3 regions of the Franconibacter pulveris genome follow, and region 2 is predicted to be linked to each of the others. Evidence: predicted binding sites of a transcription regulator. Region 2 holds the regulator's gene; each other region holds the start of a gene.
The links. Region 2 encodes PhoB, which activates phosphate uptake and scavenging genes when phosphate is short. Its sites were predicted from a motif close to CTGTCATAAAACTGNCNNAT; they were not measured.

Region 1 (3,278 bases), 2.2 Mb from region 2:
GGCGATTACTACTACTCTCCGGATTCGCTCTCCAGCAGCATTGATGATTATCAGGAAGCGAACGTCGGCGCGCGCCTCTCTGTTCTGCGTCCGCTCAGCATCGAAGCGGGCTACCGCTACATTAACGTCAGCGGTAAAGATGGCGACCGCGACAGCAAACTGGCCGACGGCCCGTACGTCGGCGTCAGCGCAGCCTTCTGATCCTCCAGGCGCGGCGTCCGTCGCGCCTTTTATTCCCCTTTCTCCCGCCCGCTTGCGCTATAGTGAAGCGTTCCCTTTGTGTGGAGAAAATAATGCTGAAAGTAGAAATGCTCTCGACGGGCGACGAAGTGCTGCACGGTCAGATAGTCGATACCAACGCCGCATGGCTTGCGGATTACCTCTTTGAGAACGGCTTTCCCATGACCCGCCGCAACACGGTGGGCGACAAACTTGAGGCGCTGACGGCCATTTTGCAGGAGCGCAGCCAGCAGGCGGACATCGTGATTGTGAACGGCGGTCTCGGGCCGACCAGCGACGATCTCAGCGCCGAAGCCGCAGCGAAAGCGGCGGGCGTCGAGCTGGAGCTGCATGAAGAGTGGCTCGCGCATATGGAGCAGTTTTTCTCCTCCCGCGGGCGCGTGATGGCCCCGAGCAACCGCAAACAGGCGATGATCCCGGCAGGCAGCGAGATGGTGGACAATCCCGTCGGCACCGCCTGCGGTTTCGCCTTGACGCTTAACCGCGCGGTCATTTTCTTCACGCCTGGGGTGCCTTCGGAGTTTCGCCAGATGGTTCAGCAGCAGATAGTGCCGCGCCTGCGTCAGCGCTTCCCGCAAGTCGACCCGCCGGTTTGCCTGCGCCTCACGACCTTTGGCCGCTCGGAAAGCGATCTCGCGCAGAGCCTTGACTCGCTTACGCTGCCGCCGGATGTGGTGATGGGCTACCGCTCCTCTATGCCGATTATCGAACTGAAACTGACCGGCCCTGCGAAGGCGCGCGAGGCGATGGAAGCGGTATGGCCGAAGGTTCGCGAGGTGGCGGGAGAAAGCCTGATTTTCGAAGGAACGGAAGGGCTGCCAGCCCAGCTTGCCCGCCGCTTGCAGGAAAAACCGCTGCGTCTGTCGCTCAGCGAACAGTTCACTGCCGGGCTGCTGGCGCTGCAACTGCGTTCTGCGGGCGCGCCGCTGCTCGACAGCGAAGTGCTGACGGACCGCGATGAAACGCTGCAGGAAGCCGCGCAGCGGGCTGCGGCGCTGGTGCAGAAGGCGGGCAGCGAGCTGACGCTGGTGGTGGGCGCCATGCGCGACGAGCAATTAAATATTGTGCTGTGCACGCCGGTCGGACTGCATGCGGTGCGCCTTAAATTCAGCGCTAACCGCCATGAGCTGCGCACTCGTCAGGAAGTCTGCGCCATGATGGCGCTGAACATGCTGCGCCGCTGGCTCAACGACGCGCCTGTTACTTCAGAGCATGGCTGGGTGCAGGTGGTGGAAGCCTTCAGCCAGTAAAGCCTCTGGCCTACCCTCGTAAAACGCAGCGGGCGGAAGCCTGCTGCGTGACGTTGCGTTATTCTCCTCCCCGCCAGCATGCCCTCACGCATTACAGCGCTTTTCATGTTTTGCCGATCAGAATCACAAACCTAAATTTTTATGTTGCTTAGCGAGCGTATTCGACCATCAAGCGAAAATAAAAGAACATGAAAAAGGCAAAAAATCTTCGTTTGTCATAAAACTGTAACAATATGTGCGATGTTTCACAGCAATTATGACAAAGCTCCCGTATTCTCCTGCGCGAAAACAAACATAAGCGGCGCAAATGACTTCGTGTCCGCAGATCAATACCTGCCAGGAGAATGTAATGCTAAGTATTTTCAGACCCGCCGCCCATCAGGCGCGGCTTCCCGCGGATCGTGTCGATCCCGTTTATCGCCGCCTGCGCTGGCAGATCTTCATGGGGATTTTTTTTGGTTACGCAGCCTATTATCTGGTGCGCAAAAACTTCGCGCTTGCCATGCCTTACCTGGTAGAGCAGGGCTTTTCCCGCGGCGACCTCGGGTTTGCGCTTTCCGGTATTTCCATTGCTTATGGTTTTTCGAAGTTCATCATGGGTTCGGTCTCGGACCGGTCAAACCCGCGCGTTTTCCTGCCGGCCGGGCTTATTCTGGCGGCGGCGGTGATGTTGTTTATGGGCTTCGTGCCCTGGGCGACCTCCAGCATCATGGTGATGTTTGTGCTGCTGTTTCTTTGCGGCTGGTTCCAGGGAATGGGGTGGCCGCCGTGCGGGCGCACCATGGTGCACTGGTGGTCGCAGAAGGAGCGCGGCGGTATTGTTTCGGTCTGGAACTGCGCCCATAACGTGGGCGGCGGCATTCCGCCGCTGCTGTTCCTGCTCGGCATGGCCTGGTTTAACGACTGGCATGCGGCGCTCTATATGCCTGCTTTTGGCGCTATCCTGGTCGCGATTATCGCTTTTTCCTTAATGCGCGACACGCCGCAATCCTGCGGTCTGCCGCCGATTGAAGAATACAAAAACGACTACCCGGACGACTACAGCGAAAAAGATGAGCAGGAGCTGACAGCGAAGCAGATCTTCATGCAGTACGTGCTGCCGAACAAGCTGCTGTGGTATATCGCTATCGCTAACGTGTTTGTCTACCTGCTGCGCTACGGCATCCTCGACTGGTCACCGACTTACCTGAAAGAGGTGAAACACTTCGCGCTGGATAAATCTTCCTGGGCCTATTTCCTGTATGAATACGCCGGGATCCCGGGGACGCTGCTCTGCGGCTGGATGTCCGATAAAGTCTTTAAAGGCAACCGCGGGGCGACCGGCGTCTTCTTTATGACGCTGGTTACTATCGCGACTGTCGTTTACTGGATGAACCCGCCGGGCAACCCGAACGTGGATATGGCCTGCATGATAATTATCGGCTTCCTGATTTACGGCCCGGTGATGCTGATTGGCCTGCACGCGCTGGAGCTGGCGCCGAAAAAAGCGGCGGGCACGGCGGCGGGCTTTACCGGCCTCTTCGGCTACCTCGGCGGTTCGGTGGCGGCGAGCGCGATTGTCGGTTACACCGTTGATTTCTTCGGCTGGGATGGCGGCTTTATGGTGATGGTGGGCGGCAGCATTCTCGCCGTACTGCTGCTGGTGGTTGTCATGATAGGCGAGCGTAAACGCCATCAGGAATTGCAAGAAAAACGCGCTTAAGGGGCACAGATGAAGCTTAAAACAACGCTTGCGACGCTGGTGCTTTGCGCCGTGACCGGGAGCGCGGCGGCGAGTGATAAAATCGT
Region 2 (3,278 bases):
CGCGATGCCCGGCCCGTCATCCTCCACGCTAAACAGCGCGCCGTGCGGCGCACGCTGCCAGCGCACGGTAATATGCGTGCCTTCCGGCGTATGGTTCACGGCGTTATAGACCAGGTTCGACATCGCGCTGCGCAGTTGTTCTTCATTGCCCAGCACCTTAAGCGTGGCGTCAACATCGAAAGTCAGCGCATGCCGCTGCTGGCTGAGGGTTGCCGCCTCGCGCTCCACCACGCGCAGCATCATCGGCACGTCGATTTTTTCATTCAACTGCAGCGTGGGCGACGCTTCAATTTTTGACAGCGTCAGCAGCTGTTTCACCAGCCCTTCCATACGGGACGTTTGCTCGCGCATGGTATGCAGCGCTTTGTCCCGCAGCGGCCCTTCCAGCGTCTGCTCCTGCATCATCTCCAGGTAGCCCTGCAATACCGTCAACGGCGTGCGCAATTCATGGCTGACGTTAGCGAAGAAGTTACGCCGCGCGCCTTCGAGCTGGTGCATCTGCGTCACGTCGCGTGCCACCATCAGCCACTGCTGTTCGCTGTAGGGCATCACGCGAAACTCAAGATGGCGACCGTTGTTCAGCACCAGGTTAAGCGGACGAGTGAAGTTTTTTTCGCGCAGGTAGCGGGTGAACTCCGGGTAGCGCAGCAGGTTGAGGATATTCTGGCCGTTGTCGTCCGGCCAGCGCAGGTTAAGGAGCTGCTGCGCCAGGCCGTTGCACCAGAAGATAGTGCCCTCTTCAGTGGTCAGGATCACCGCATCGGGCAGCGACTCGGCGCCGCTGCGAAAGCGCTTGATAAGATTGCCCAGCTCCCGGCGGCGCTTTTTATTGCGCAACTGCATCTGGTGCAGCCCGTACAGCAGCGGCTCCCAACTTCCTCTTCCCGGCGGCGGCGTCATGCTGCGATCGACCCATAACCACCAGGAGAGGCGCAGCAGGTTCCAGTAATGCCAGATAAGCAGCCCGGTCACCGCCGCCAGTAAAAACCAGGCCACATGGCCGAAAAACGCCCCGAGGATCAGCGCCGGGAGACAACACAACACCAGCTCCAGAGCCAGCCTTTTCCATGACAGCCGTTCGAGCACGGTCACACTCCAGGTTATGAGTTAAAAACGGGTTGAGAAACGATACCCCGTACCGCGCACCGTCTGCACCATTCTGTCATGCCCGCTGTGCTCCAGCGCCTTGCGCAGGCGGCGGATATGCACATCCACCGTACGATCTTCGACATACACATTGGTACCCCAGACATGATTCAGCAGCTGCTCGCGGCTGTAAACACGCTCCGGGTGCGTCATAAAGAAGTGTAATAGCTTAAATTCGGTCGGCCCCATGTCCAGCGGATTTTCGCCGGTCATGACGCGGTGAGAGGTCGGGTCCAGGCTCAGGCCCTGCATCTCGATAACCTCTTCCACCGCCATAGGCGAGATGCGGCGCATAACGGCTTTGATGCGCGCCACCAGCTCTTTTGGCGAGAACGGCTTGGTGATGTAGTCGTCCGCGCCGGTCTCCAGCCCGCGTACGCGGTCCTCTTCTTCACCGCGCGCGGTCAGCATCATCACCGGGATATCGCGGGTCATCGCTTCGCGCTTGAGGTGCTTGATAAACTGAATGCCCGAACCGCCGGGCAGCATCCAGTCGAGCAGGACCAGATCGGGCCAGGGCTCGTTGAGCTGGTTTACCGCACTGTCATAATCTTCAGCTTCAACGGGCTGGAAGCCGTTTTGCTCGAGCACAAAACAGACCATTTCACGAATCGGTGCTTCATCTTCTACGACCAGAATACGTCTCGCCATAATTAGCCCTGTAATATAAAGTCAACATTATCCAATGCGGCGCCATTATGCGTCAGATTTATGACAGATTTATGAAAAGATGACCGTCTGATGACTCCCTCTGCGGCATTTATGACACCCGTCCGGCAAGCCGTTCAGGACACCAGCCCGCCTGCTTGTTTATAATCACCCTCTCGCTTTTTCGCCACAGGGAAATCTATGCGCATCCTCCACACTTCCGACTGGCATCTTGGTCAGAATTTTTATACCAAAAGCCGCGCCGCCGAGCATCAGGCCTTTCTCGACTGGCTGCTGGAGGCCGCGGTGGAACATCAGGCAGACGCCATCATCGTGGCGGGGGATATTTTCGACACCGGCTCGCCGCCAAGCTACGCGCGCGAGCTTTATAACCGCTTCGTGGTGAAGCTGCAGGCCACGCAGTGTCAGCTGATTGTGCTGGCGGGAAACCATGACTCGGTGGCGACGTTAAATGAATCCCGCGAGTTGCTCGCCTGCCTTAACACCCGCGTGATCGCCAGCGCCCAGCAGGATCCGGCAAGCCAGGCGATTGTCCTCAACCGTCGCGACGGCGCGCCCGGCGCGGTGCTCTGCCCTATTCCGTTTCTGCGCCCGCGCGATATCCTGCGCAGCCGCGGCGGCCAGTCCGGCAGTGAAAAACAGCAGCAGCTGCTGGAGGCTATCACGCAGCATTACGAACAGTGCTACAACGCCGCCTGCGCCCTGCGCGGCGAACAAGCGCTGCCCATCATCGCCACCGGCCACCTCACCACGGTGGGCGTGACCAAAAGCGACGCGGTGCGCGATATCTACATCGGCACGCTGGACGCTTTTCCCGCTCACCTCTTCCCGGCGGCGGATTACATCGCGCTCGGCCACATTCACCGCGCCCAGAAAGTGGCGGCAAGCGACCATATTCGCTACAGCGGCTCGCCCATCGCCCTGAGCTTTGATGAAACAGGTAAAGAAAAAAGCGTCTTTCTGGTGGAGTTCGCGGAGGGCAAGCTGCGTGACGTGACCGCGCTGCCGGTGCCGGTAAGCCAGCCGCTCGCGGTGGTAAAAGGCACGCTCGAGGAGATTGCCCAGGCGCTGACCCAGTGGCGCGACGCGCCCGCCGGGCCGAAAGTGTGGCTTGATATTGAAATCGCTACCGAACAGTTCCTGCACGACATGCAGCGCCAGATAACCCAGCTCACCGAAGACCTGCCGGTGGAAGTGGTGCTGCTGCGCCGCAGCCGCGAGCTGCGCGAGAAAAACCTCGGCACGCTGCAAACCGAAACGCTGAGCGAGCTGGGCGTTGAGGAAGTTTTCGAGCGCCGTTTGCAGCAGGAACAGCTGGAAGAAGAGGAGGCGCGACGGCTGCGCACCCTCTTCGCGCAAACGCTGGAAAGTCTGCATCAGGAGGAAGAGGCGTGAAAATTCTCAGCCTGCGGTTAAAAAACCTCAACTCGCTTAAGGGCGAATGGAAAATCGACTTTACCGCC
Region 3 (3,278 bases), 350 kb from region 2:
CTGGTTTACGCCGCTTTCGCAAACCGCCACTTTCGCCGACTGGGTCGTGAAGGAGCAATTGCCCGTGATTCTGGTCGTAGGCGTGAAGCTTGGCTGCATCAACCATGCGCTGCTTACCGCCCAGGCGGTCGCGGCGGCCGGGCTGCCGCTCGCGGGCTGGATTGCCAACGACGTGCAGCCGCCAGGCAAACGCCATCAGGAGTATATGGCGACGCTTAAAAGGCTGCTGCCTGCGCCGTGTCTTGGGGAGATCCCGTGGCTTGGGGAGCGGGCCGAGCATCAGCCGCTCGGCCGTTATCTTTCGCTGGAGGCGCTGAAGAGGCGCTAAAGCGGCGCCAGGCTTTACGGCGTTATCCAGTGCGCCAGCTTTTCGTTATCAAGCTGCGCCACGCTCCCCCGGGCGACGGCGCGGCCGCGATGCAGCAGGCAGAAGCGGTCTGCTACCCGTCGAATGAACGACAGCTGCTGTTCCACCAGCAGCACGGTCAGGCCGAAATCGCGGTTTAAGCGCACTATCAGCAGGCTTAGCTTTTGAATCACATTCTGACCGGCGCCGCGCGTCGGCTCGTCCAGAATTAGCAGCCTGGGCTGGTTTACCAGCGCCCGGGCGAGCGCCAGCTGCTGCTGGTTATCGCCCGACAGCTCGCCGCCGCGCGCATGCCGCAGCGCATAAAGGTCGGGGAAAAGATCGAAAATCATCTCCGGCAGCGGGCCTGGCTTATCCGCCGCCGCCAGCATGGCGATGCGCAGGTTTTCCTCAACGGTAAGCTGCGAGAAAATGCGCCTGTCCTGCGGCAGGAAGCTGATGCCGAGCGCGGCGCGGTGTTCCGGCGGCATCGTTAACAGCTCCTCCGGGGGCTTACCTGCCTCGCGCCACGTCATGCTGCCGCTCTGCACGGGCAGGTAGCCTGCAATGCAATTCACAAGCGTCGTTTTACCCATGCCCGGCGCGCCCATTACGCAGGTGCACTCGCCCGGCAGCAAATCTAAATCGACATTCCACAGCGTGTGCTGCGTGCCGTAGTATTGATTCACAGCACGTAAACTCAACATAGCAAACTCCTTTCTGAGAGGGTGAAGAGATAATCACTTCGCTGACTGCGCAGCGTTACGAGCGTTTTATTCACCAGATCACCAGCATCCTGCGTCGCTTCTCCCAAACAGGGAGAAAGGGTCGAGTTCCGGTACGGTTACGTTGCAATTCTCTTGCCAGCGCCGGAATCCAGGGCGAAATATCGTGTTCTTTGAGATTAAGCTGATAAAAAAGGGTGGGTTAGCGATCCTGGGCTAGCACTTTATCTGAAGGGTGCACTTTAAGAGTGCCTGAGAAGGTAAGAAACTCGCCGCCCTGGTGCAGCGCTGCGTTTAATTTTTAATCGGTTGTCGGGCGTTATGTGACCATAATCACGCCTGGCCGCTGAACAAAAAGTGCCAAAAGACGTCTAAAGCCGACAAGAAAAAATTTTTTCCGCCTCGTTACACAAAATGCAGGGTTTTCGCGGAGCGGCGCAGACAATGGCTTGAGGGTAGTTATCCACTATTCCTGTGGATAACCTTGTGCATTAGAGTTAGAAAACACCCGGCAAGCGAGAGCGGATGCGGGTTCCCGCCGGATTGACGCGAAAGCCGTCTCAAAAAAATATCCTTTAAATTACAGCAGGTTAAATAAAATCAATGGCCGTCAGAAAAGTGTCACCTGCTGCAATAAAACTATCACAGCCTCGCTTGACAAATGTTAAAAGGGCAAAACTTTTGGGGATAACCGCGTTTCGCTGGTTTTTTCTTCAGGTGGCGGGGGAAATGAAGCAGACCAGACGGCAGAAACGGTGCGTAACAAAATTTTGCTCACCCGGCACTGGTTTTTCATACAGTATTTAGTGCTGGCAAAAATTTCGCCTGCGAGTAAAATTACACCTCCGGCCCGCCCAAATCTGCATCAGGTAGTCATTTCATGAGCAAACCTTTCAAACTCAATTCCGCTTTTAAACCCTCTGGCGATCAGCCGGAGGCGATTCGTCGTCTGAAAGAGGGGCTGGAAGATGGTCTGGCTCACCAGACGCTGCTTGGCGTAACCGGTTCGGGGAAAACCTTTACCGTGGCCAACGTGATTGCCGACCTGCAGCGCCCGACGATGGTGCTGGCGCCGAATAAAACGCTGGCGGCGCAGCTGTACGGTGAGATGAAAGAGTTCTTCCCGGATAACGCGGTGGAATATTTCGTCTCGTACTACGACTACTATCAGCCGGAAGCCTACGTGCCGAGCTCCGACACCTTTATTGAAAAAGATGCGTCGGTAAACGAGCACATCGAACAGATGCGCCTTTCCGCGACCAAAGCGCTGCTGGAGCGCCGCGACGTGGTGGTCGTGGCGTCGGTCTCCGCCATTTATGGTCTGGGCGACCCCGATTTGTACCTGAAGATGATGCTGCACCTCACGAAGGGCATGATAATCAACCAGCGCGATATCCTGCGCCGTCTGGCGGAGCTGCAATACACCCGCAACGATCAGGCGTTCCAGCGCGGCACCTTCCGCGTACGCGGCGAAGTGATAGATATTTTCCCGGCGGAATCCGATGATCTGGCGCTGCGCGTAGAACTCTTTGACGAAGAAGTGGAGCGCCTGTCGCTGTTCGACCCGCTTACCGGCACGGTAGAGTCGGTTATCCAGCGTTTCACCGTCTATCCGAAAACGCACTACGTTACGCCGCGCGAGCGCATTGTGCAGGCGATGGAAGAGATAAAAGTCGAACTGGCGGACCGCCGTAAGGTGCTGCTTGCCAATAACAAGCTGCTGGAAGAACAACGCCTGACCCAGCGCACCCAGTTTGACCTCGAAATGATGAACGAGCTGGGCTACTGCTCCGGCATCGAAAACTACTCGCGCTACCTCTCGGGGCGCGGACCGGGCGAAGCGCCGCCAACCCTGTTCGATTACCTGCCGGCCGACGGCCTGCTGGTGATTGACGAATCGCACGTTACTATTCCGCAGATTGGCGGCATGTATCGCGGCGACCGGGCGCGTAAAGAGACGCTGGTAGAGTATGGCTTCCGCCTGCCTTCCGCGCTGGATAACCGTCCGCTGAAGTTTGAAGAGTTTGAAGCGCTGGCGCCGCAGTCGATTTACGTGTCGGCGACGCCTGGCAACTATGAACTGGAAAAATCGGGCGGCGAAATCGTCGACCAGGTGGTGCGCCCGACCGGGCTGCTTGATCCGATTATCGAAGTGCGTCCGGTGGCGACCCAGGTAGACGACCTGCTGTCGGAAATCCGCAAGCGGG

Region 1: the regulator PhoB is predicted to act here: its motif matches at 1,703-1,722, upstream of glpT (glycerol-3-phosphate transporter).
Region 3: the regulator PhoB is predicted to act here: its motif matches at 1,679-1,698, upstream of uvrB (excinuclease ABC subunit UvrB).

The regions. Positions count from the first base shown of each region.
Region 1 is NZ_CM165555.1:3,264,175-3,267,452, reverse strand. Features, by position in the region: gene ACU4F7_RS15425 (YfaZ family outer membrane protein) at 1-201, shown strand, start outside; gene ACU4F7_RS15420 (nicotinamide mononucleotide deamidase-related protein YfaY) at 294-1,490, shown strand; gene glpT (glycerol-3-phosphate transporter) at 1,840-3,192, shown strand; gene glpQ (glycerophosphodiester phosphodiesterase) at 3,202-3,278, shown strand, end outside.
Region 2 is NZ_CM165555.1:1,096,882-1,100,159, reverse strand. Features, by position in the region: gene phoR (phosphate regulon sensor histidine kinase PhoR) at 1-1,086, opposite strand, end outside; gene phoB (phosphate response regulator transcription factor PhoB) at 1,108-1,797, opposite strand; gene sbcD (exonuclease subunit SbcD) at 1,996-3,210, shown strand; gene sbcC (exonuclease subunit SbcC) at 3,207-3,278, shown strand, end outside.
Region 3 is NZ_CM165555.1:1,445,040-1,448,317, forward strand. Features, by position in the region: gene bioD (dethiobiotin synthase) at 1-328, shown strand, start outside; gene ACU4F7_RS06905 (ABC transporter ATP-binding protein) at 343-1,053, opposite strand; gene uvrB (excinuclease ABC subunit UvrB) at 1,952-3,278, shown strand, end outside.